DNA from 4 places in the Shimwellia blattae DSM 4481 genome. Region 3 is predicted to be linked to each of the others. Evidence: predicted binding sites of a transcription regulator. Region 3 holds the regulator's gene; each other region holds the start of a gene.

Region 1 (5,397 bases), 730 kb from region 3:
GCCTGCCGCTGCTGGTGCTGGACAGTGTCTGTCATGGCGGGGATTACCTTGTGATGGCTAAACCGTAATAAACATCAGGTTATCTTTGTAACATACCTTGTGGCGCAATCGTGCCCGGGCCGGATCAATATTTGGTGTTTTATCCGCCAGTGGCGGGCGGGGATAGCTGCCCGGAAAATGATTCGTGGCGAAATATTGCGCAGCCTATTATTACAAAATGAAATAAATTGGTTGCTAAAATGTTGCCATAATGTTGATGCAAAATAAGGTATTAATACCTACGGCTTACCGATGTTAATCAGGGGTGGTTGCGCCCTCCCGACAAGTGATCGCCTGTTCCTTGCCTGGCTGACGTGCCCGAAAAACGCGACGCAGTTCGCGACGACGTAAGGACTTTCCCATGACATTCTCACCACTTACCTGGACGCCTGTGCAGCGCCATACGGCGATTGCCAGTTTTTCAGCCTGGACGCTGGATGCTTTTGACTTCTTTATTCTGGTTTTTGTGCTCAGCGATCTGGCCACTAACTTTTCTACCTCCGTGTCTGAGGTTTCCCTGGCGATTATGCTCACCCTTGCGGTGCGCCCCATCGGGGCGCTGATTTTCGGCCGCCTGGCCGAGCGCTTTGGCCGCAAGCCGATACTGATGACCAATATCGCCATGTTCTCGGTGTTTGAGCTGCTTTCCGCCTGGTCGCCGACATTCACGGCATTTCTGGCCTTCCGGGTTATCTACGGTGTGGCTATGGGGGGGATCTGGGGGGTGGCCTCTTCGCTGGCGATGGAGACCATACCCGACCGCTCCCGGGGGCTGATGTCGGGGATTTTCCAGGCCGGTTATCCGTGTGGATACCTGCTGGCCTCGGTTATCTTTGGTCTGTTCTACAGCATGGTGGGCTGGCGCGGTATGTTCCTGATTGGCGCCCTGCCGGTGCTGTTGCTGCCCTATATCTATTTTAAAGTGCCGGAATCCGCTGTCTGGCAGGCGGCCCGCTCCCGTCAGGAGAGCACGGCGCTGTTACCGGTACTGCGCAGCCACTGGAAGCTGTGCCTGTATCTGGTGGTGGTGATGGCCTGCTTTAACTTCTTCAGCCACGGTACGCAGGATCTGTACCCCACCTTCCTCAAAGTGCAGCACGGTTTTGACCCGCACACCGTAAGCCTGATAGCCATCAGCTACAATATTGCGGCGATGATTGGCGGCGTGCTGTTCGGTTCGTTGTCTGAGCAGATTGGCCGTAAGAAAACCATGATGATCGCCGCCTTCCTGGCGCTGCCGGTGTTACCCCTGTGGGCCTTTTCCAGTGGCTCGTTTACCATCGGCCTTGGGGCGTTTCTGATGCAGTTTATGGTCCAGGGGGCCTGGGGGGTTGTGCCGACCTGGCTTAATGAGCTGGTGCCCGCCAATGCCCGCGCGGTACTGCCCGGGTTTGTCTACCAGCTGGGGAATTTGATTGCCTCGGTCAATGCCACGCTGCAGGCGCGTATCGCAGAAACCCATAACGGGAATTACGGCTTTGCTATGGCCTGCGTGGCCGGGGTGGTGGCGGTGCTGATTTGTGTCTTTGTGGCGTTTGGCCGTGAAACCCGGGGGATGGTGATTTCCGGTGCCCGCGAAGAGGAGCCGGGCGCGCAGGCCCACTCACAGCACTCTTATCACTGACAGACATCGACCCATTGGGCGGCGGTCAGTTCGGCCAGCCGCTCAGGAGAGATACGCACGGCGCTATGGACGGCGCCCGCAGCGGGTAACACTTCCGGAAAGTCGCGCAGCGACACATCACAGTAAACGGCAAGCGGGTTTTCCAGGCCAAACGGGCAGACCCCACCGGCCGGGTGCCCTGTCCAGAGCAGCACTTCATCACTGCTCAGCATCCGCGCCCGGGATTTGAAGGTCTGCTTCAGCTTTTCGTTATCCAGGCGCACATCGCCTCTGGCCACAATCAGCACCACATTATTCTCAACTTCCAGGGGGAGCGTTTTGGCGAGTTGCCCCGGTGCCACATGCCAGGCTTCTGCCGCCTGGGCGGTGGTGATAGCCGGTTTTTTCAGTTCAAGGATATCGATATCGGGGGCGTTGTCGGCGAGGTATTGCCGCACGGACTGCAGACTCATGCTTTTACTAATCTCCTGATGAATGCTGCGCTAATCTGTCACAAGGAGATATGCGCTGTAAACCACCAGGCGGCAGATACGGCCAGAAAAACGCTATTCCCGGATTGTTCCGGGGGTTATTTCAGGGTGCAGTCACCACAGGATTTAACATCCGGCAGGCGATAGCGCTGGCAGCAGGTGCGGCGCACGTATAGCCCGTCCCGCAGCAGCATGGTGCGAAACAGCGGATTCTGTGCCCCGCAAAGCAGCGTTTGCTCATTAAAACAGCTGTGGCGCAGCTCACTGACCAGGGCATCCCCCAGTAGCGGCCTTAACTCACCAAGAAACCAGCCCACCAGATAGCCGGTATTGCTCCAGATTAATTTGCTGCTGACGCCGCCGTGCTCCGCCAGCCGGTCCACCACTGGCTGCATTGTGGTGGTCCACAGCGCTTCCAGCCGCGCCCGGGGGCCGAGTGCGGTTATCTGCGGATCTTCGTTTCCGGCTATCCAGAAGGTGGCCGCGCGCCCGGCCTCATGAAACCCGGTGGCAATGGCGCCATGTGAAATATCCAGCCCCTGGCGCTGGGTCAGCAGGGCCATCATCAGGGGGGGAACCAGCAGCCCGGTAAACCACTGGGCCCATAATGACACCAGCGGTTTAGGCTCGCGCTGCCCGTGCGGGTGGTGGCGGTAGATATGGTCACCGTAGCAGGCCAGCAGGGTGCTGAGACTGGCGGGCTTGCGCCATTCATCAAAATGTTGCTGCCGGGCCGCAGGCTGGCCGCCGAAGTGGATAAATTCATTAAAATATGGGCGCTGCCGGGCAAAAAACGGCTGCAGGGTCGTGGAGAGATCTGCCGCCGCGCCAGGACTTGTGCTACCGGACAGGGGAAGCAGGAAAGAGGATTCTGTAGGCAGTGCCATCGCGGGTAAGTTGTAATAGTAATGATAATGATTGCCAATACTATCTGCGTGCTAAGAGATAAACAAGGGGGGGCCCGCAAATGTTATGTTGCGCCGATGGTGACAATTGATAATAGCTATCATATGATAATGCATCTCATTATCAATGATGGTTGCCGGGGGCCATATGCTGCAACAACAACTGAGAAGTGGCTGGGGGATCATTCTGCCGGCCGTACTGACGGCGGCGGGGGCCATATGGGGGCTGAGTGCTGCCCAGTGGCGGGTGATTCTGGTGCTGGGGATGCTGAGCACCACGGTAATGCTGTTCAACCGGCATTTACGCCATTATCTGCTGTTGCCTTCCGGGCTGACATTTGCCGGTGGGCTGATGATGGCGCTGACGCTGCTGAGCGGAAATAGCGGAGTCTGAACTCTGAAGAGAGTCACATAAAAAATTCATGGGGGAATAAACAGCAAGGACTACCTGGAGAGGGACTCCCGAAGGAGTGGTGCGAAGAGAGGGACTTGAACCCTCACGCCCGTTAAGGCACTAACACCTGAAGCTAGCGCGTCTACCAATTCCGCCACCTTCGCACAGTTTCTGATATCGTTTTCGCATTGGTGCGAAGAGAGGGACTTGAACCCTCACGTCCGTTAAGACACTAACACCTGAAGCTAGCGCGTCTACCAATTCCGCCACCTTCGCGCAGTGCGAACGATATCTTGCGTGGTTTTTGGTGCGAAGAGAGGGACTTGAACCCTCACGTCCGTTAAGACACTAACACCTGAAGCTAGCGCGTCTACCAATTCCGCCACCTTCGCGTACCGTTAATTCTCAAAGAGAATCACAACCACGGAGGCGCATTCTAGAGCTTTTCTGGCAGGCGTCAACAGTTAATTTTGCGCCGCTTTTCTGAGTGCTGCAAAAAGCGGCATTTTGCGCGTAAAACTTAGCGCTTGCTGTTACGGCTCATTACCGAGCGGTACACCTTAAAGCGCCCGGTCTGGGCGATAACTTCATGATTACCGAAAGTCTCATCCAGAAGATCCGGGTAGGGCAGAAAGGCGTTCGCCACAATGCGCAGCTCGCCGCCAATATTCAGGTGGCGCACGGCTCCGCGAATCAGGGTCTGGGCCGCATCAAGGCTGGTTTGCAGCCCGTCATGGAACGGCGGGTTGGACATTATCATATCAAAGCGGCCTGTGACCCCGGAGTAGACATTACCGGCAACCACGTCACCTTCAACACCGTTCGCCGCGAGGGTGGCTTTGCTGGCGGCCAGCGCCGGGGCAGAGACATCACTCAGGGTCAGGCGCACTTTCGGCGAGTGGCTGGCAAGGCTTACCGCCAGCACCCCGGTGCCGCAGCCCACATCCAGCACTTTGCCTTTGCTGTGGGCGCTGAGGGTGGAAAGCAGCAGCTGGCTGCCCACATCCAGCCCGTCGCGGCTAAAGACCCCGGGCAGGGTTTTAATGGTCAGGCCGTTGACCTGGTATTCGCCCCACCAGGCTTCCGGGTTGAAGGCGGGCTGTTTTTCCAGTTTGCCGTAATAGAGCCCGCAGCGCCGGGCGCTGTCGACTTTATTCAGCGGGGCGAATTCCGCAAGCATCTGTTCGGCGCTGCGCACGCCGCTGCGGTTCTCGCCGACCACAAAAATATCGCTGCCCACCGGCAGCAGCGCCAGCAGGTTCATCAGCTGAAAGTGGGCTTCGGGTTTGTTTTTCGGCCAGTAGTAGATAAGCGTGTCGCTGTCGCCAACGGTGGCGGCATCTGCCGTGAGCCCGAACTGCACGGCATCCCCCATGAGGGCAGACAGGTTCTGCCAGTGGTGGTACTGCTGGGTGCAGGCCCGGTTTTGGGCGGTCTCCAGGCGCGCGGGCAGGTCATCCTGCAAATCTCCGGCAAACAGAACGCGGCTTTGGGCGAAATCATCACTGTGGCGCAGCAAGACTTCACTTGCCGGGGTATAAGCAGACATTCATTACTCCTTTTTTCGGTAAGCGGCGATTATATACCTAAGCCTCTGCGCCTGACACCTGGCGGTCGCGGTCCGACATAGCGCCAGCCCGGTGGATTTGGTATATTTAGCGGCCTTCGGATCAACACAGGTTTCGCTATGACTTCCCGACGCGACTGGCAACTACAGCAACTGGGGATAACCCAGTGGACGCTGCGCCGCCCTGCGGCGTTGCAGGGGGAAATTGCGGTGGCCTTATCCGGGCAAACCCGGCTGGTGATTGTGGCCAGTGAACCCCCGGCGCTGGACGATCCCCTGGTACGGGATGTCCTCTTAAGCCTGGCGCTGAGCGCCGATCAGGTACAGTGTCTGACCCCGGAACAACTGGCCATATTGCCGCAAGGCAGCCGTTGCAATAGCTGGCGGATGGCTATCGA
Region 2 (5,397 bases), 1.3 Mb from region 3:
GCCTGCCAGAAGCGCAGCTGGTCGTAGACATCGGGGTTGAGCAGGGCAATGCCGTTACTGAGCCCTTCCAGCACTGCCGCCAGCGCCACCCCGGCTAAGGTCAGGCGCACCGGGCTGAGCTGCCCGCCGCCCTGGCTGCCGGTCAGCGCCACAGTGAGCGAGGCTATCAGGGCCCCGGCAAAGGCCATGGACATCATCGACAGTGGCGAGGTAAAGCCCCAGAACGCCGCCCCCAGCACAATGGCGAAGCTGGCCCCGGCGTTCACCCCCAGCAGACCGGGATCTGCCAGCGGGTTGCGGGTCAGCGTTTGCATTAGCGCCCCGGCAAGGCCCAGGGCCGCACCGGCCAGGATACCGGCAAGTGTACGGGGAAGGCGGGCATCCAGAATGATGGTGCACTCTGGCGTCTGGCATGTGGCAAACAGGGCATCTCTGACGGTGGCAGCGGGTATCGCCTGGGCACCGGTGGTCAGGCTGACCACCGACATTACCACCAGTAATGCCAGCAGGCCGGTCAGTATGACTGAGCGGGACACTGGCTGAAAACTGGGCATAATACGCATCCTGATAATTAATAATGATAGTTATTATCGTTATCACTCCGGTTTGCTATGTTAGCATGAGCGGCTACGTTGGCGGTAAGGAAAATTTTGCTAAGGCTATGTAATGAACCGACAATCTTTATTAATTAATCTCAGTCTGTTACGCACCCATTCTGCTTTCCGGGCGGTATTTATCGCCCGTTTTATTTCCATATTGTCCCTCGGGTTGCTGGGGGTCGGCATCCCGGTACAAATCCAGGCCATGACCGGCTCGCCGTTCCAGGTGGGGCTTGCGGTCACGCTGACCGGCAGCACCATGTTTATCGGCCTGATGATGGGGGGCGTACTGGCGGACCGCTATGAGCGCCGCCGCCTGATCCTGCTGGCAAGAAGCGCCTGCGGGCTGGGTTTTGTGGGCCTGGCGATAAACGCCTTACTACCAGCACCTTCGCTACTGGCCATTTACCTGCTGGGCGTCTGGGATGGTCTGTTTGCGTCGATTGGCGTAACGGCGCTGCTGGCGGCCACCCCGGCACTGGTCGGGCGCGAAAATCTGATGCAGGCCGGGGCCATCACCATGCTGACGGTGCGCCTGGGCTCGGTTATCTCCCCTATGTGTGGTGGCCTGCTGCTGGCCTGGGGTGGCCCGGTCTGGAACTACGGGCTGGCCGCCTTTGGTACGCTGATTACCTGCCTGACCCTGCTGAAGCTGCCCCGCCTGGCACCGCCGGAGATGCCGCGAATGCACCCACTCCGGGCGCTGGGAAGCGGTATCGCTTTTCTGTTCAGCCACCCGCTGGTGGGCGGTATCGCCTTAGTGGGCGCGTTATTGACCATGGCCAGCGCCGTGCGGGTGCTGTACCCGGCTCTGGCCGGTGACTGGCAGATGACCACCGGCCAGATTGGTTTTCTGTATGCGGCGGTCCCGCTGGGGGCCGCAGCTGGTGCCCTGACCAGCGGTCGACTGGCACAGCATACCCGCCCGGGTATGCTGCTGTTGCTGAGCAGCTGCGGGGCGTTTATCGCCATTGGTCTGTTCGGTGGGATGCCGGTATGGGCGGGCGGGGCGCTGTTGCTGGTGGTGTTCGGCTATCTGAGTGGTATCAGCTCGCTGTTGCAGTACACCCTTATTCAGCGCCACACGCCGGATGAGATGCTGGGCAGAATTAATGGCCTGTGGACGGCGCAGAATGTCACCGGTGATGCCCTGGGGGCGGCAGCACTGGGAAGCCTGGCCACCCTGGCAACCCCCCAGTGGGCGGCCAGTGTGTCCGGTGCGGTGCTGTCGGTGGTTGCCGTGCTGCTGATCCTGTTACTGGCCCAGCTACGCGGGCTGTATCAGCCCCCCCAGGTGGAGGAGGGGTCACGAAGCGAAGAGGGCGCTTAAGCGTTGCAGAATCAGTGTGGCGCTGTAGTAGTCAAGCCGGAAGGTCTCCGTACCCAGCGCCCAGACCCGTTTATCTTTCACTGCCGGAATATGGGCCAGTAGCGGGTCTTTACTCAGGGCCGCCGCGTCCTGGTCGTTGTTGGCAAACATCAGCAGGGTCTGGCCGTTAAGGCCGTGGGCCAGGTTTTCGCCGCCAAGCTGCACGATATCGTGGCGTTTGCCCATGCTGGTGCTGAGCCGCAGGCTGGCGGGCAGTTCTGCAAGCCGGAACCCCAGCTGACGCAGTAACTGCCCCTGGGCGGATTCGGCCGTCCACAGGTTGGCGCTGTGGGCGGCGGGGGTATAAACCAGCGCGCTGACCGGCTGGGGGGGCAGGGTCATATGCTGGCGGGCTTTTTCCAGCCGGGTGTTGAATTCGGCAATCCGCGCGGCGGCCTGTTTTTCATGGCCGGTAATAGTGCCCAGCTGGGTCAGTAACTGCTGCCAGCTTTTATCGTCATAGTTGATGACAAGCGTAGGCGCAATGGCCGACAACTGGTCATACAGGGGGAGGGCAGAATCCCCCCCGGTCGCACTGATTAAAATCAGATCCGGCATCTGGGCGGCAATGGCTTCGGCGTTGGCCTCGCCAATATACAGGCGGGCCACGTTACGCTGTCGGGCCACATCCCCCCACTGGCGCAAAAAGCCCTGCTGATCCGCCACCCGGTTGTTGGGGGTGGTGGCACCGCTGGCAACCACCGGCGCATCCAGCGCCAGCAGTGAGCCGGTCAGGGTCACACTGGTAGAGACAATCCGCACCGGCGCCTGCTCCAGCGTGTGGCTGCCTTTACTGTCGGTGACGGTACGCGGCCAGCCGCTGCTGGCCTGGGCGAGTTGACTACACGCACAACAAAATAAAAGCGCGGCAGTGAGCGCATTGCGCAGAATTATCGGCTGGATCACAGGGTTATATCTCTTCTTGTTAAGTAATGCGTCTCATTTTCATCGTTGCGCCGGTAAAGCACAAGGGGCAATTTTAGTGAAATCTGCCGTGGTGATGGTTGACACCAGGCGGCGTAACACTTACGTTACCGCTCCAAAATACAAATGATAATTATTATTAAACGCCTTATCATTTCACCGGAGGTTGCATGGCAACGCTTTTACAGGAAAAGCGACCGGGGGTGGCAACAATGCCCGCAAAAGACAGCTTTAGTTTCACGTCACCGTTGCGCAGTTTGATCACATCAGGGTGTTTCTGCCGTATTACAACACCCGCTCAGGGAGGGGCCGATCCCCGCAGTCCGTTCAGCCAGCAGCTGGCTGAGGCGTTTCACAGCGCCCGGCAGGCGGGTATCGCACACCCGCTGGTGGTGGGGGCTATCCCGTTTGATACCCGTCACCCCAGCGAACTGTTTATTCCACAATCCCACCAGGAGATGACACCCGATCAGGTGGCCGGGCATTTTAAGGCGTCGGCCACCGGCCCGCAGCCGGAGCCGGTGCTGAAAGTGGAGATCCCCGGCCATGATGTCTTTACCCAGATGGTGGCGCGCGGTGCCAGCGCCACCCGCCAGCCGGGTATCGATAAAGTGGTGCTCTCGCGCCTGATTGACATCCGCTGTGCCAGCGCACCCGACAGCCACGGGGTGATGGCCCGCCTGATGGCCCAGAACCCGGGCAGTTTTAATTTCCACGTTCCCTTATCTGATGGCGGCACATTGCTGGGCGCCAGCCCGGAATTATTAGTGCGCAAAACCGGCACCCTGTTCAGCTCCCTGCCGCTGGCGGGCACGGCCCGGCGCAATCTTAGCGATGCCCGCGAAGACACCCGGGCCGGTGAGGCGCTGATGGCCTCTGCCAAAGACCGCCACGAGCACGCGCTGGTGGTTAACGCCATGCGCCAGCAACTCCAGCCGCTGGCCTCTTGTCTGAATGTGCCCGCCGCGCCGTCGCTTATCACCACGCCAACCCTGTGGCATCTGGCATCGGCCATTGATGGCGAGAGCACCGCCAGTGTGCTGGCGCTGGCGTGCCTGCTGCATCCCACCCCGGCGCTAAGTGGTTTTCCCCACCAGCAGGCGATGCAGCTGATAGCCGGGCTGGAACCGTTCGACCGGGGCCTGTTTGGCGGCATTGTTGGCTGGTGTGATGACCAGGGAAATGGCGAGTGGGCGGTCACCATTCGCAGTGCCCGCCTGTCTGGCGAGCATATTCGCCTGTTTGCCGGTGCCGGTATCGTGCCGGACTCATCGCCAGAGTCTGAGTGGCGGGAAACCGGGGCCAAGCTGGGCACCATGTTAAATGTTCTGGGACTGAATTAAGGATTGACGTTATGGCGATTGAATTTAACCACTGGCCGGAAGATTTAGCCCGGCACTACCGGGAAAAGGGCTACTGGGTGGATTTACCCCTCGGCGATATTCTTGACCGTCACCAGCACAGTGAGGCCATTGCCCTGATTGACGGTACGCGCCAGTACCGTTACCGGGAGCTGTATCAGCAGGTTAACCGCCTGGCGGGTGCCTTTCAGCGCCGGGGCTTAAAACGCGGGGACACGGCCCTGGTGCAACTGGGCAATGTGGCGGAGCTGTGCATCACGCTGTTTGCCCTGCTGCGCATCGGGGTGGCCCCGGTGAATGCGCTGTTCAGCCATCAGCGTACCGAGCTGGATGCCTATGCCAGCCAGATTGAGCCCGCCCTGCTGGTGGCCGACCGGGAGCATAGCCTGTTTCAGGATGAGCAATATATTGCGTCCCTGCACGCCCGTCTGCCCGGCTTAACAGTGGTGGCCCTGCTGCACGACACCGGTGAGCGGGGACTGGAGTTCTGGATAGCCGAGCCGCTGGATCTCCCGCTGCAGGAGCCCAGCGCCCCCGGTGAAGTGGCCTTTTTCCAGCTTTCCGGCGGCAGTACCGGCACGCCAAAACTGATCCCGCGCACTCACAATGACTACTACTACAGCATCCGGCGCAGCGTGGAGATCTGTGGCTTTAACGGGCAGACCCGGTTTCTGTGCGCCATTCCCGCTGCCCACAATTACGCCATGAGCTCCCCGGGCTGGCTGGGGGTGTTTTACGGTGGCGGCACGCTGGTGCTGGCCGCCGACCCCAGCCCGACGCTGTGCTTCGGGCTGATTGCCCGGCAGCGCATTACCCACACGGCACTGGTGCCCCCGGCAGTCAGCCTGTGGCTCCAGGCGCTGCGCGATGGTGTCGCGGGGGATTTATCAACCCTGCAGCTGTTGCAGGTGGGGGGCGCCCGCTTGTCTGAAGCGCTGGCGCGGCGGATCCCGGCCGAGATCGGCTGCCAGCTCCAGCAGGTATTCGGCATGGCGGAAGGGCTGGTGAACTACACCCGGCTGGATGACAGCGACGAGGTGATTTTTACCACCCAGGGGCGCCCCATGTGCCCGGATGATGAAATCCGGGTGGTGGATGAACAGGGCACCCCGGTGCCGCCGGGAACAGAAGGCCGCCTGATGAC
Region 3 (5,397 bases):
AACATAATACCCTAACCTGACCTCAGCCAAAAAAGAACTTTGCCATGAAATTACACGCCCGGGTGCAAAGCGCACAACAAACACAGCAGAATTTACCCGTTGTCCTGATCCACGGCCTGTTTGGCAGCCTGGATAACTTAGGGGTGCTGGCGCGGGACCTGGTTAACGATCATACCGTGATGCAGGTGGATTTACGCAACCACGGCCTGTCGCCGCGCAGCCCGGATATGCACTGGGCCGCGCTGGCCGGGGATATTCTCGACACCATGGACAGTGCCGGGTTTGAGCGGGCCATTCTGATAGGCCACTCCATGGGGGGGAAAACCGCCATGGCCACCACTGCACTGGCGCCTGAGCGCATTGATAAGCTGGTCGCGATTGATATTTCACCGGTGGATTATCATCTGCGCCGTCACGACGATATTTTCGCCGCTATCCGGGCGGTGAGTGCCGCAGGCGTGACCACCCGCCACGATGCGGCGGCGATCATGCGTGAGCATATAAAAGAAGAAGGCGTTATCCAGTTTATTCTCAAGTCCTTTGTCCAGGGCGAGTGGCGCTTTAATGTGCCGGTGCTGTGGGACGCGTATGCCAGTATCGTCGGCTGGGACGATGTGCCCGCCTGGCCACACCCGGCCATGTTTATCTGCGGTGGCGACTCGCCCTATGTAAAACCCGAGTACCGCCCGGCTATTTTACGCCAGTTCCCCCAGGCTCAGGCCCACGTGATAGCCGGTACAGGCCACTGGGTTCATGCTGAAAAACCCGACGCGGTGCTGCGGGTGATCCGCCAGTTTCTCGCCGCCGGGCAGGAATCCGCCTAAAAACTCGCCGACTGATTTTCAGATTAGCCTTACGCGTTGGCGCGCCCTGCTCCCTGTTGTATGATGGCGCGCTGATTAATACGCCCGGGCTTAATGCTCCGTCGCCTGTTTCCCCTGGCAATATTCTTTATCATGGCAAAAGAACAAACGGACCGGACGACACTCGATCTGTTCGCAGACGAACGTCGCCCGGGTCGACCGAAAACCAATCCGTTATCCCGTGACGAACAGTTACGCATAAATAAACGGAACCAGCTCAAACGCGATAAAAGCCGCGGGCTTAAGCGTGTGGAGTTAAAACTCAATAGTGACGCCGTGGATGCACTGAACCAGCTGGCAGAGGCACGCAGTATCAGCCGCAGCGAACTGATCGAAACCATGCTGATGGACTTACTCAGCGACACGTTACGCAAGACGCCCTCCCGGTAACAGAGAACCCGTCGTTCCCCGTTATCCGCCCCATGTTGCAGTCTGTGCACAAGGCGGTGATAGCAGTTTCCGCTGCAGGAGCTGTTCTGCTATCATTGACCAATCCATGGCATCAAGCAGCCACCCTATTTTAAGATTCAAGAGGTTATCTTACTCATGGCGATCGCAGGCATTTTCTTCGGCAGCGACACTGGCAACACCGAAAATATCGCAAAAATGATTCAGAAGCAGCTCGGTAAAGATGTGGCTGAGGTGCATGACATTGCTAAAAGCAGCAAAGAAGATCTGGAAGCGTTCGATATTCTGCTGCTCGGTATCCCGACCTGGTACTACGGTGAAGCGCAGTGTGACTGGGATGATTTCTTCCCTACCCTGGAAGATGTTGATTTTACCGGCAAACTGGTAGCGCTGTTTGGTTGTGGCGACCAGGAAGATTACGCAGAATATTTCTGCGATGCGCTGGGCACCCTGCGCGATATTATCGAGCCACGCGGGGCGACTATCGTCGGCCACTGGTCAACAGAAGGCTACCACTTTGAAGCCTCTAAAGGTCTGGTGGATGATAACCACTTCGTGGGCCTGGCTATCGATGAAGACCGCCAGCCAGAGCTGACCCAGCAGCGCGTTGAAGCCTGGGTTAAGCAGGTTTCTGAAGAGATGCACCTGAGCGATATTATCAACGCCTGAGTGGTAGCGCGGCGCTGGCACCCACCCGCCAGTGCCGCCTGATTGTTTTGCCCGATAACAAGAATTGCTACAAGTTTTTAACTTTATATCAGAACGCGGTACAATGACGGTCGCTTTAATGAATGTTTTTTTCTTGTGAAGCAATACTGACATTCGTTTTCTGAAGGCTGTATTTGTGTGATGTTTCGCGGTTTTCATTTATAACCATCGGTTCTATAATGAAACCCATGCATCTTTTGTCGTACCCGCTTTTAACTCCCTCCGGGGGCTAAATCGTTAAGCAACAGGATAACTCCCGCATGACTGACAATAATAACGCGTTAAAGAAGGCTGGCCTTAAAGTCACACTTCCCCGGCTGAAAATCCTCGAAGTGTTACAGGAGCCTGCTAATCATCACGTCAGTGCGGAAGAGCTGTACAAACGACTGATCGATATGGGCGAAGAGATTGGCTTAGCCACCGTATACCGCGTGCTGAACCAGTTTGATGACGCGGGCATTGTTACCCGTCATAACTTCGAAGGTGGCAAATCGGTTTTTGAGCTGACCCAGCAGCATCACCATGACCATCTGATCTGTCTGGATTGCGGCAAAGTGATCGAATTCAGTGATGACTCCATTGAATCCCGCCAGCGTGAAATTGCGGCGCGTCATGGAATTCGCCTGACCAACCACAGTCTGTATCTGTATGGCCACTGCGCTGAGGGAGACTGCCGTGAGGATGAACACGCTCACGACGACTCTAAATAATCACGCTCAGTAAACATAACCGGGTGATACCCGGTTTTTTACCGACAAAAAAACGGTGGCCAGGCCACCGTTTTTCGTTGCGACTCAGCGTACCGTTGTCGCCCGGCTGGTACGTTTACCGTCCGGGCTGACAGTACGCACCATCACCTCACCGCTGACCTGCGGGCGGGCATTATCCTGATAGCGCTGCCACTGCTTTCCGCCATCTACCGAGTATTCAATACCAAGCCCCGGCAGGCTGACATTCGCCGCCAGCACCCCGGCTGCCACCTGCGCCCCTGGCACCGGCAGGCGGTATGCAAGCGTGGTTTTATCCACCTTCGCCAGCTCACGCTGCCCCAGCAGGTTTGCAAAACGCTCCCAGTCCTGGTGCAGCGCTTTGGTATCCACATGGTGCGTGACGCCCCCCTGATACTCTTTACCGGCCTGGAAAGGTTGCTCCCACCCGGCCTGGTGCCAGGCACGCTCCGCCATGGCAATCAGGCGCGGGAACAGGCGATATTCCAGCTCATCGTCTGTGCGCACCACCTCGCTCCAGAGCTGGGCGGAGATCCCGTGAGCGCCCGGCCAGGGTTTGTCTGACTTCGCCGCGAAGGTCATACCGTCGCGATCGACGGAGGTCTCCGCATTTTGCGGCAGGTTATTGGGGGCAAAGCTGAACAGCTTGCGCTCATCGGTAAAGCGTGTTCCCCAGTAATATCCCGGCTCTTGCGGATCCACTTCATAAGGGAAGTCGAGATAGACATAATCCGGGTTAGAGATGGTCACCTCATAGCCTTTGTTCGCCCAGTCATTGACCGAATCCGCCCCGCCCCAGTACAGGGTATCCCAGAAGTTCACCCCAACGCGTTTCGTGGCGAAGGCGCTGGCATCTTTGGCATCTTTGAGGCCGTCCTGCCAGGCCTGCATCTTCTCGATACCGTGCTTATTAACAATCTTGCTCACCTCCACGGCGAACCAGCTCGGCAGGTGCTCCAGATCGGCCACTTTGCCCTCTTTCAGCATGGTCTGGCACACCTGAGACTTCGCCCAGGGCTTGTCCTGTTTGCTGAGATCCAGCTGGCCTTTACCCGCTTCCGGTTTGTTCTTATCCGTATACCCCGGGCCGAGGTAGATATTTTTCGCCTCGTCGCCACCGAAATGCCAGGTCGTCAGCGCCAGCCCGGCCTCTTTGTGCATCTGCTGGATCTCGCCGATCACTTTATCAATAAAGTGGCGCGAGGATTCCAGGCACGGGTTCAGGTAGCCGGTGCGATCGTAAAACTGCACGCCCGTGGTGTTTGAGGTATCGGTCGGATCCAGCAGCCGGTAGGCCGCGGCCTCCTGCGCTTTGCCCTCTTTCATCAGACGATCATAACGGGCTTCCATGGAGATAACCGCCGCACGGGCGTGGGCCGGTACGTCTATCTCCGGGATCACCTCAATATGGCGCGCCTTCGCGTATTTGAGGATCTCGATATAGTCCGCTTTACTGAAATAGCCGCTGCCGTTGGTCGAGGTATCCGGCCCGGAACCCAGCTGTGGCAACAGGCAGGTTTTCTCACTCAGATCGTGGCAGCGCTTACTGCCGACTTCTGTCAGCTCCGGCAGCCCGGGGATTTCAATGCGCCAGCCTTCATCATCGGTCAGGTGGAAGTGGAATTTATTCAGCTTGTAGGCCGCCATCTGATCCAGCGCACGCAGGATAGACGCCTTGCTGTGGAAGTTGCGCCCCACATCAATAAACATCCCCCGGTACTGGAAGCGCGGCGCATCTTCCGCATCCAGGGTGGCTATCTTCATCGCCCCTTGTGTCGGGATCAGCGACAGCACAGACTGCAGACCATAAAAGACCCCGGCTTCGTCATAGCCGGTTATCCGCGCCTCTTTGGGGCCAATCTGTAAACGGTAAGCACCGGGTACTGCGTCATCGCCTTTAAATTCGCGGGCAGCAATCGCGGTTTTTACCGGGTAGCTACCGTCCGTTTTGACCCCCAGCAGCGCAAAGCGATCGCTAATCGCCCGGGCAGACGGGGCCGTCAGCGCAGAGAGATCCAGCTTAACCCCGTGGCTGAGATCCACATCCTCGCCGTGTACCGTTACCCGGGAGGGGCTTGGCAGGATCTGGCCGCGCAGGTTCCGGGCATTGAGCAGTTTTACATCGCTGTTTTTCTCAAAACGCGCTTCTGCCGTCATCAGAATGTTTTTATCTTCCGGCGTGCGCTTCCACTGATCTCCTCCCAGCGGCGAGACAAAACGGCTCAGATCTTCGCTATTGGTGCTGGCAATCACCTTCGGGGTTGCCTCGCCGGAGGTCACATACCAGCGCGGGATCACATCGGTCATAAACAGCTGCCAGTATTCGTTGACTATCGGGATCTCTACCGACTTCCCGGCCGGGAAGCCGGTGAATTTATCCGTTGGCGTCAGCTTGTGCAGATCACCCACAATATGGGTAACGGCAAACTGATCGTTGTCGATTTTGAGGATCTGGCGAATGCTCGGGAAGTAAATCGCCCAGTCTTTATCGGTGATGGCCGCACCGTGGTTGGTCAGCGTAATTGTCGCCTTATTGCAGGATGCCCAGTCGGCCCCCAGGGCGGCACAGTCCACGCCATTTGCGCCAGCGTGGTTATCGTTAATGGTGTAGTTCACCGCCAGCTGGCTTATCTGGTCGACCGTTTGCTGCCCGGCAAACGCCGCACCGCTGGCAAGTAATCCCGCAATCG
Region 4 (5,397 bases), 1.6 Mb from region 3:
CATTGTTCCTGACAATGTTATGCGGCATCCATGCCTCAACCTTCCTTCTGGCTGCCATCCTGGCAGCCAGTCCTTGAGCTGCACCTGCGTTTTCGCCGATTGCCTTTATGCGGGGGTTTAACACCCTCGCGGTCGTTAACAAACGTTCAGCGGCATTTCAGCCGCTGAAACTGTGTTGTTTTACCGCAGGGGTTTTCCAGTCCCGCGTAAAAGAAACTGGCGGCGCGAAGCTGAAAAGACCAGGGGTGGCGGCCCGGATGGCCGCCACAGGGAGGGCTGAGACAGGATGTCGAATCCCGACCGGACCGCAGGATTGAGGCGCAGCAGAGCGTATCGCGCAGCGACAGTTTCCCCGCGGGCCGGGGGTATCCCTAAAGGGGAATCGGTATTCCCCTTTAGGACGCGACCAGGTTCGGTTGCCACAAAGAAATACCGGGGGGCGGGGAGCGGAACCCGTGCACACCACTGACATGGACAAAATCACTGGCACCGCAGCCCATCCCGGCACCATAAGGCCAGTGTGAATCGCCGGATTCCACTAAACCACCCTTTGGGAAAAGGCTTCAGCCGCCACGCTTAAATGCGATGGGCCATAAAAAAGCCCCGGCGGGTGCCGGGGCTTTCAGGGTTATTGCCGGGTTAACACAGGGTCCACCATACCGGCTGGCACTTTTTACCGTCCGGGCACTCTTTGCAGCTGCCGTGCAGGCAGCCGGAGAGATCGTCGGTCACGGTGGTTGCTTTGCCCATGGCCGCCAGCCTGTCCAGCATGGCGTCGACCATCGGGCGCGGGGTGTTCAGCAGCTGGCTTATCTGGCCTGCCTCCAGCCGCCCGCGCAATGCCAGCAAATCCCGGACTTCAATCAGCGTAGCCATGTATCCCCCGCCTTAGTGGCAATCGCCGGAGCTGTTCTGGCAGCAGGAGGAGACCGGCTTACCCTGTGTCAACAGGTTCACATCCACCAGGCTGCGGGAGCGGCGCAACAGGCCAATCACCACCACATTAAACAGAATCACCGCCAGAATGCACACCAGACTGTACTGCGGGTGGGCGCTGAAGCTGGCTATCTGGTAGTTAAGGGTGGCCAGCGAGTAGCCGATATCCATCCCCCAGAAGACCGCAAACATTACCCAGCCACGGCTGGCTTCCCGGGCGATGGCCCCCATGACCGCGATGCACGGCGTATACAGCAGCACGAAGATCAGATAGCTGTAGGCGGCCGCATCGCTGCCGAATTTGGCGTTCATCACGCCCATGGTGCCGGTGCCCATGTCGCCGTCACCTTTGCTGGCTTCAATCGGGTTGGCCAGTACGCTCAGGCTGAAGGTGTCCACCAGGCTGGTCCAGGTCTCCTGTAGCGCGTCGCTCAGCTCGCCGGTCAGGCTGAAGCTGGCCGGATCAAACGCTTCTTCGTGGATATTTTCCGCCGTATAGAGGGTGTTCAGGGTCCCGACAACCACCTCTTTTGCCATGGCGCCGGTAAACAGCCCGATGGTCGCCTGCCAGTTATCTTCATGAACACCGATCGGCGCCAGGAGCGGGGTCAGCACTTTACTGACCGAGGCCAGGGCCGAATCATTGATGTTGTCTACCGCCTTACCGCTAAAGGAGAAGCTGTTCAGCGCGCCGATAAACACACTGACAATCACAATCACCTTACCGGCACGCAGTACAAAGCCTTTCAGGCGCTGCCAGGTCTGGAGCAGCAGCCCTTTAAGGTGCGGCACGTGGTAGACGGGCAGCTCCATCACAAAGGGGCTCGCCTCGCCGCGCAGAATGGTGAATTTCAGCATCAGCCCCGTGAGGATAGCCATCACAATGCCGAGGATATACAGCGAGAACACCACCAGCGCACCGCTCTGGCCGAAGAACGCGGCGGCAAAGACCGCAAAGATAGCCAGCCGCGCGCCGCAGGACATAAACGGCGCCATCATAATGGTCATCAGCCGTTCCCGGGGGGCGTCCAGGGTGCGGGCACCCATAACGGACGGCACATTACAGCCAAACCCGACAATCAGCGGCACGAACGATTTCCCCGGCAGGCCAAGGGACTGCATCAGACGGTCCATTACGAACGCGGCCCGGGCCATATAGCCGGAGTCTTCCAGGAACGAGAGGAACAGGAACATCATCCCAATCTGCGGCACCAGCGGCAGCACGGTATTAATACCGCCCCCGATCCCCTGGGCGAGGAAGATAGTCAGCCATTGAGGGAAGTGCAGGGTCGCCCCCAGCCACTGGATGCCGTGAATAAAGATAGCCACAGAGCCACCGTCAAAGATGGGCTGTAGCGCGCCGCCGATGTTGATAGCCAGCAGGAACATCAGGTACATCACCAGCAGGAAGATAGGCAAACCCAGCACCCGGTTCAGGATAATTTTATCCATGGCGGCGGTGAGTTTATTGGGGCCGGAGGTGAGGGTGTTGCTCACCGCTTCGCAGATGGCGGAAATGCTCTGGTAACGGGCATCGGCAATGTGCAGTGCCGGGTCGTCAATCTCATCGGCCAGCCGCGCCCGGGCAACATCCAGCTTCTCCTGGGCTTCGCCTGCGTAGTTGCGGCTGTAGATATCCCCTTCGAGCATCTGAATCGCCAGCCAGTTGCGCTGGCGCGCCGGGATCTGCGCCGGCATTTCGCCCGCCAGCCAGGCCGCTTCGCGTTGCAGGGGTTTGGCGTAGTGCACCAGTTCGATGTTCTGGTTCTGGTGGCGGCGGTCAATGGCCAGCTTGAGGCTGTCGATACCGCGCCCGCGGGTAGAGATAATCGGAACCACCGGGCAGCCCAGCCGGGCGGCGAGGGCATCGGCATCAATCTGAATATGCTGCTTTTCGGCAATATCCAGCATGTTGAGGGCAACAATGCAGGGAATGCCCAGCTCTATCAGCTGCAGGGTCAGATACAGGTTACGCTCAAGGTTCGAGGCATCCACTACGTTAATCAGCAGGTCGGCATCACCGCTGAGAATGTAGTGGCAGGCAATCTGCTCATCAAGGGAGGTTTGTGAGGAGATAGTGGTGAGTGAGTAAGTGCCGGGCAGGTCTACCAGCGTGACTTTATGGTCGGTGGTAGAGAACTGGCCTTCTTTGCGCTCAACGGTCACCCCGGCCCAGTTTCCCACCCGCTGGCGGGAGCCCGTCAGCTGGTTGAACAGGGTGGTTTTTCCTGAGTTCGGGTTACCAATAAGACCAATAGTAAGATTTTTCATGGGTTAACGTGAACGGAAATAATGAATAGGGCGCATCGCGCCGGAAATATCAGGCGACGGATTCCACCTGTAATAATTCTAAGTCTTTTTTACGCAGCACCAGGTTTACGCGCCGGGTTTCGATGTGAATCGGGTCGCCTAACGGGGCAATACGAACCACCTGAAATAAAGCACCGGGTAACATACCAAGGGAGAGTAATTTCTGGCGGTATGCCGGGCTGATTTCGCGGGAGAAGCCAGTAATCTTCCACGCACTATTGGGTATAAATTGCATAGAACCTACTTAGTTTTTCTGACTGAGCTTCAGCAGTGCGGGGCTCAGGGTACGGTAAAAAAACAGCACACATGCGCGATATCGCGGTGATATGCGGCCCAGCTGCATCAGGGATGTGGTTGTGGCGTGCTAACAATGATAATGAGAATGGTTTTTATCAGCAATCATAAAGCTAAAGTATTTGTGATTTTATTGACACAGCGCAACCGGCAGGGCGTTTTTTGCACTGCATATAACACAAAAAGCGAAGCGGGAAATAATGCAGGCGTATTTGCTCTGTTACGAATAGCGTACTTATTAACATTTCTTCGTATATTGTTATCTCATTGTCTGGGCAATTAATTATTCGGGCCGGGAAATAACGCTGGGTTATAACGTTAACGGTTAATAAACAATAGCTGTCATTATTAAACAATCGGGCGGGGCGGAATAACCCGGCCAGTGATGGCCGGGTGGGGGAGTATCAGCGTTTTTTGCCAAATGCAGCGGCCAGCGCGTCGCTCATGGCGCTGTTACCGGCCGGGGCGTTATCCCGCGTGCGGGGTTTGGCGCCCCGGGTGGCCGGGCGGTTGCCGCGGCCCTGCTCCTGGGGGGTATTGCCGCTGCGGCGCGGGCTGCCCTCGCCGGGTTGCTCATCCAGGCGCATGGTCAGGGCAATGCGTTTGCGGTTGAGATCCACATCCAGCACTTTGACCTGCACAATGTCACCGGCTTTCACGACCTTGTGCGGATCGTCGACAAACTTGTCAGACAGCGACGAGATATGCACCAGCCCGTCCTGGTGGACACCGATATCCACAAACGCACCGAAGTTGGTCACGTTGGTGACCGCCCCTTCCAGCACCATGCCCGGGGTCAGGTCGTTCATGGTTTCGACCCCGTCGGCAAATCTGGCGGTTTTAAATTCCGGGCGCGGGTCACGGCCGGGCTTTTCCAGCTCTTTGATAATGTCTGTCACCGTGGGTAGCCCGAAGCGCTCGTCGGTGTAGTCGGCAGCTTTCAGGCCGCGCAGGGCACTAGTGTCGCCCATCAGCACTTGCAGGCTCTGCCGGGTGGCGGCAAGGATACGCTCTACCAGCGGGTAGGCTTCCGGGTGTACGGTGGAGGCATCCAGCGGGTTATCCCCGTGGTTAATACGCAAAAAGCCCGCACACTGTTCGAAGGCTTTTGGCCCCAGACGGCTGACTTTCAGCAACTGCTGGCGGTTGCGGAACTGGCCGTTTTCGTCGCGCCAGGCCACGATATTCTGGGCCATCATTCTGGTCAGCCCGGCGACCCGGGTTAACAGCGCCACAGAGGCGGTATTCAGATCCACCCCCACGGCGTTTACGCAGTCTTCCACTACCGCATCGAGTTTTTTCGCCAGCAGGGTCTGGCTGACATCATGCTGGTACTGACCAACCCCGATAGACTTCGGATCGATTTTCACAAGCTCTGCCAGCGGATCCTGAAGACGGCGGGCAATGGAGACAGCACCGCGCAGCGAAACGTCAAGATCCGGGAATTCCAGCGCCGCCAGCTCCGAGGCCGAATAGACCGAGGCACCCGCCTCGCTGACAATCACCTTCTGGGCGGTCACTTTCGGGAACTGTTTCTGAACATCAAGGAAGAAGCGCTCCGTCTCGCGGGAGGCGGTACCGTTACCGATAGCCACCAGCTCAACCTGATACTTTTCACACAGTGCCGCGACAACGACGGCGGCTTTGGCGGCCTGGCCCGTGTGCGGGTAAATGGTATCGGTCGCGACCAGTTTACCGGTGGCATCCACCACGGCCACTTTCACCCCGGTACGCAGGCCCGGATCAAGGCCCATTGTGGGGCGCAGCCCTGCGGGGGCCGCCATCAGCAGGTCGTGAAGGTTACGGGCAAAAACGTTGATGGCTTCATCTTCCGCCCGCTCGCGCACGCTGCCCATC

Evidence for each region. Region 3 encodes Fur, which represses iron uptake genes when iron is present. Its sites were predicted from a motif close to ATAATAATGAGAACNACTATCAA; they were not measured.
Region 1: a site for Fur is predicted at 3,036-3,058, ahead of fhuF (siderophore-iron reductase FhuF). Genes of this name have one in related genera too.
Region 2: a site for Fur is predicted at 3,013-3,035, ahead of EBL_RS06685 (isochorismate synthase). Genes of this name have one in related genera too.
Region 4: a site for Fur is predicted at 3,617-3,639, ahead of feoA (ferrous iron transporter A). Genes of this name have one in related genera too.

What each region holds. Positions count from the first base shown of each region.
Region 1 covers NC_017910.1:3,493,611-3,499,007, reverse strand. Annotated here, with positions in the region: gene EBL_RS16400 (threonine/serine exporter family protein) at 1-35, opposite strand, end outside; gene EBL_RS16395 (MFS transporter) at 401-1,663, shown strand; gene EBL_RS16390 (YbaK/EbsC family protein) at 1,657-2,115, opposite strand; gene fhuF (siderophore-iron reductase FhuF) at 2,232-3,020, opposite strand; gene EBL_RS16380 (DUF1435 domain-containing protein) at 3,187-3,432, shown strand; tRNA gene EBL_RS16375 (tRNA-Leu) at 3,510-3,596, opposite strand; tRNA gene EBL_RS16370 (tRNA-Leu) at 3,622-3,708, opposite strand; tRNA gene EBL_RS16365 (tRNA-Leu) at 3,738-3,824, opposite strand; gene rsmC (16S rRNA (guanine(1207)-N(2))-methyltransferase RsmC) at 3,953-4,981, opposite strand; gene EBL_RS16355 (DNA polymerase III subunit psi) at 5,120-5,397, shown strand, end outside.
Region 2 covers NC_017910.1:1,446,712-1,452,108, forward strand. Annotated here, with positions in the region: gene fepD (Fe(3+)-siderophore ABC transporter permease) at 1-554, opposite strand, end outside; gene entS (enterobactin transporter EntS) at 667-1,929, shown strand; gene fepB (Fe2+-enterobactin ABC transporter substrate-binding protein) at 1,906-2,874, opposite strand; gene EBL_RS06685 (isochorismate synthase) at 3,063-4,235, shown strand; gene EBL_RS06690 ((2,3-dihydroxybenzoyl)adenylate synthase) at 4,247-5,397, shown strand, end outside.
Region 3 covers NC_017910.1:2,767,297-2,772,693, forward strand. Annotated here, with positions in the region: gene ybfF (esterase) at 45-824, shown strand; gene ybfE (LexA regulated protein) at 957-1,253, shown strand; gene fldA (flavodoxin FldA) at 1,410-1,940, shown strand; gene fur (ferric iron uptake transcriptional regulator) at 2,240-2,689, shown strand; gene EBL_RS13015 (beta-N-acetylhexosaminidase) at 2,774-5,397, opposite strand, start outside.
Region 4 covers NC_017910.1:249,138-254,534, forward strand. Annotated here, with positions in the region: gene feoC ([Fe-S]-dependent transcriptional repressor FeoC) at 640-876, opposite strand; gene feoB (Fe(2+) transporter permease subunit FeoB) at 889-3,207, opposite strand; gene feoA (ferrous iron transporter A) at 3,257-3,481, opposite strand; gene EBL_RS01070 (Tex family protein) at 3,945-5,397, opposite strand, start outside.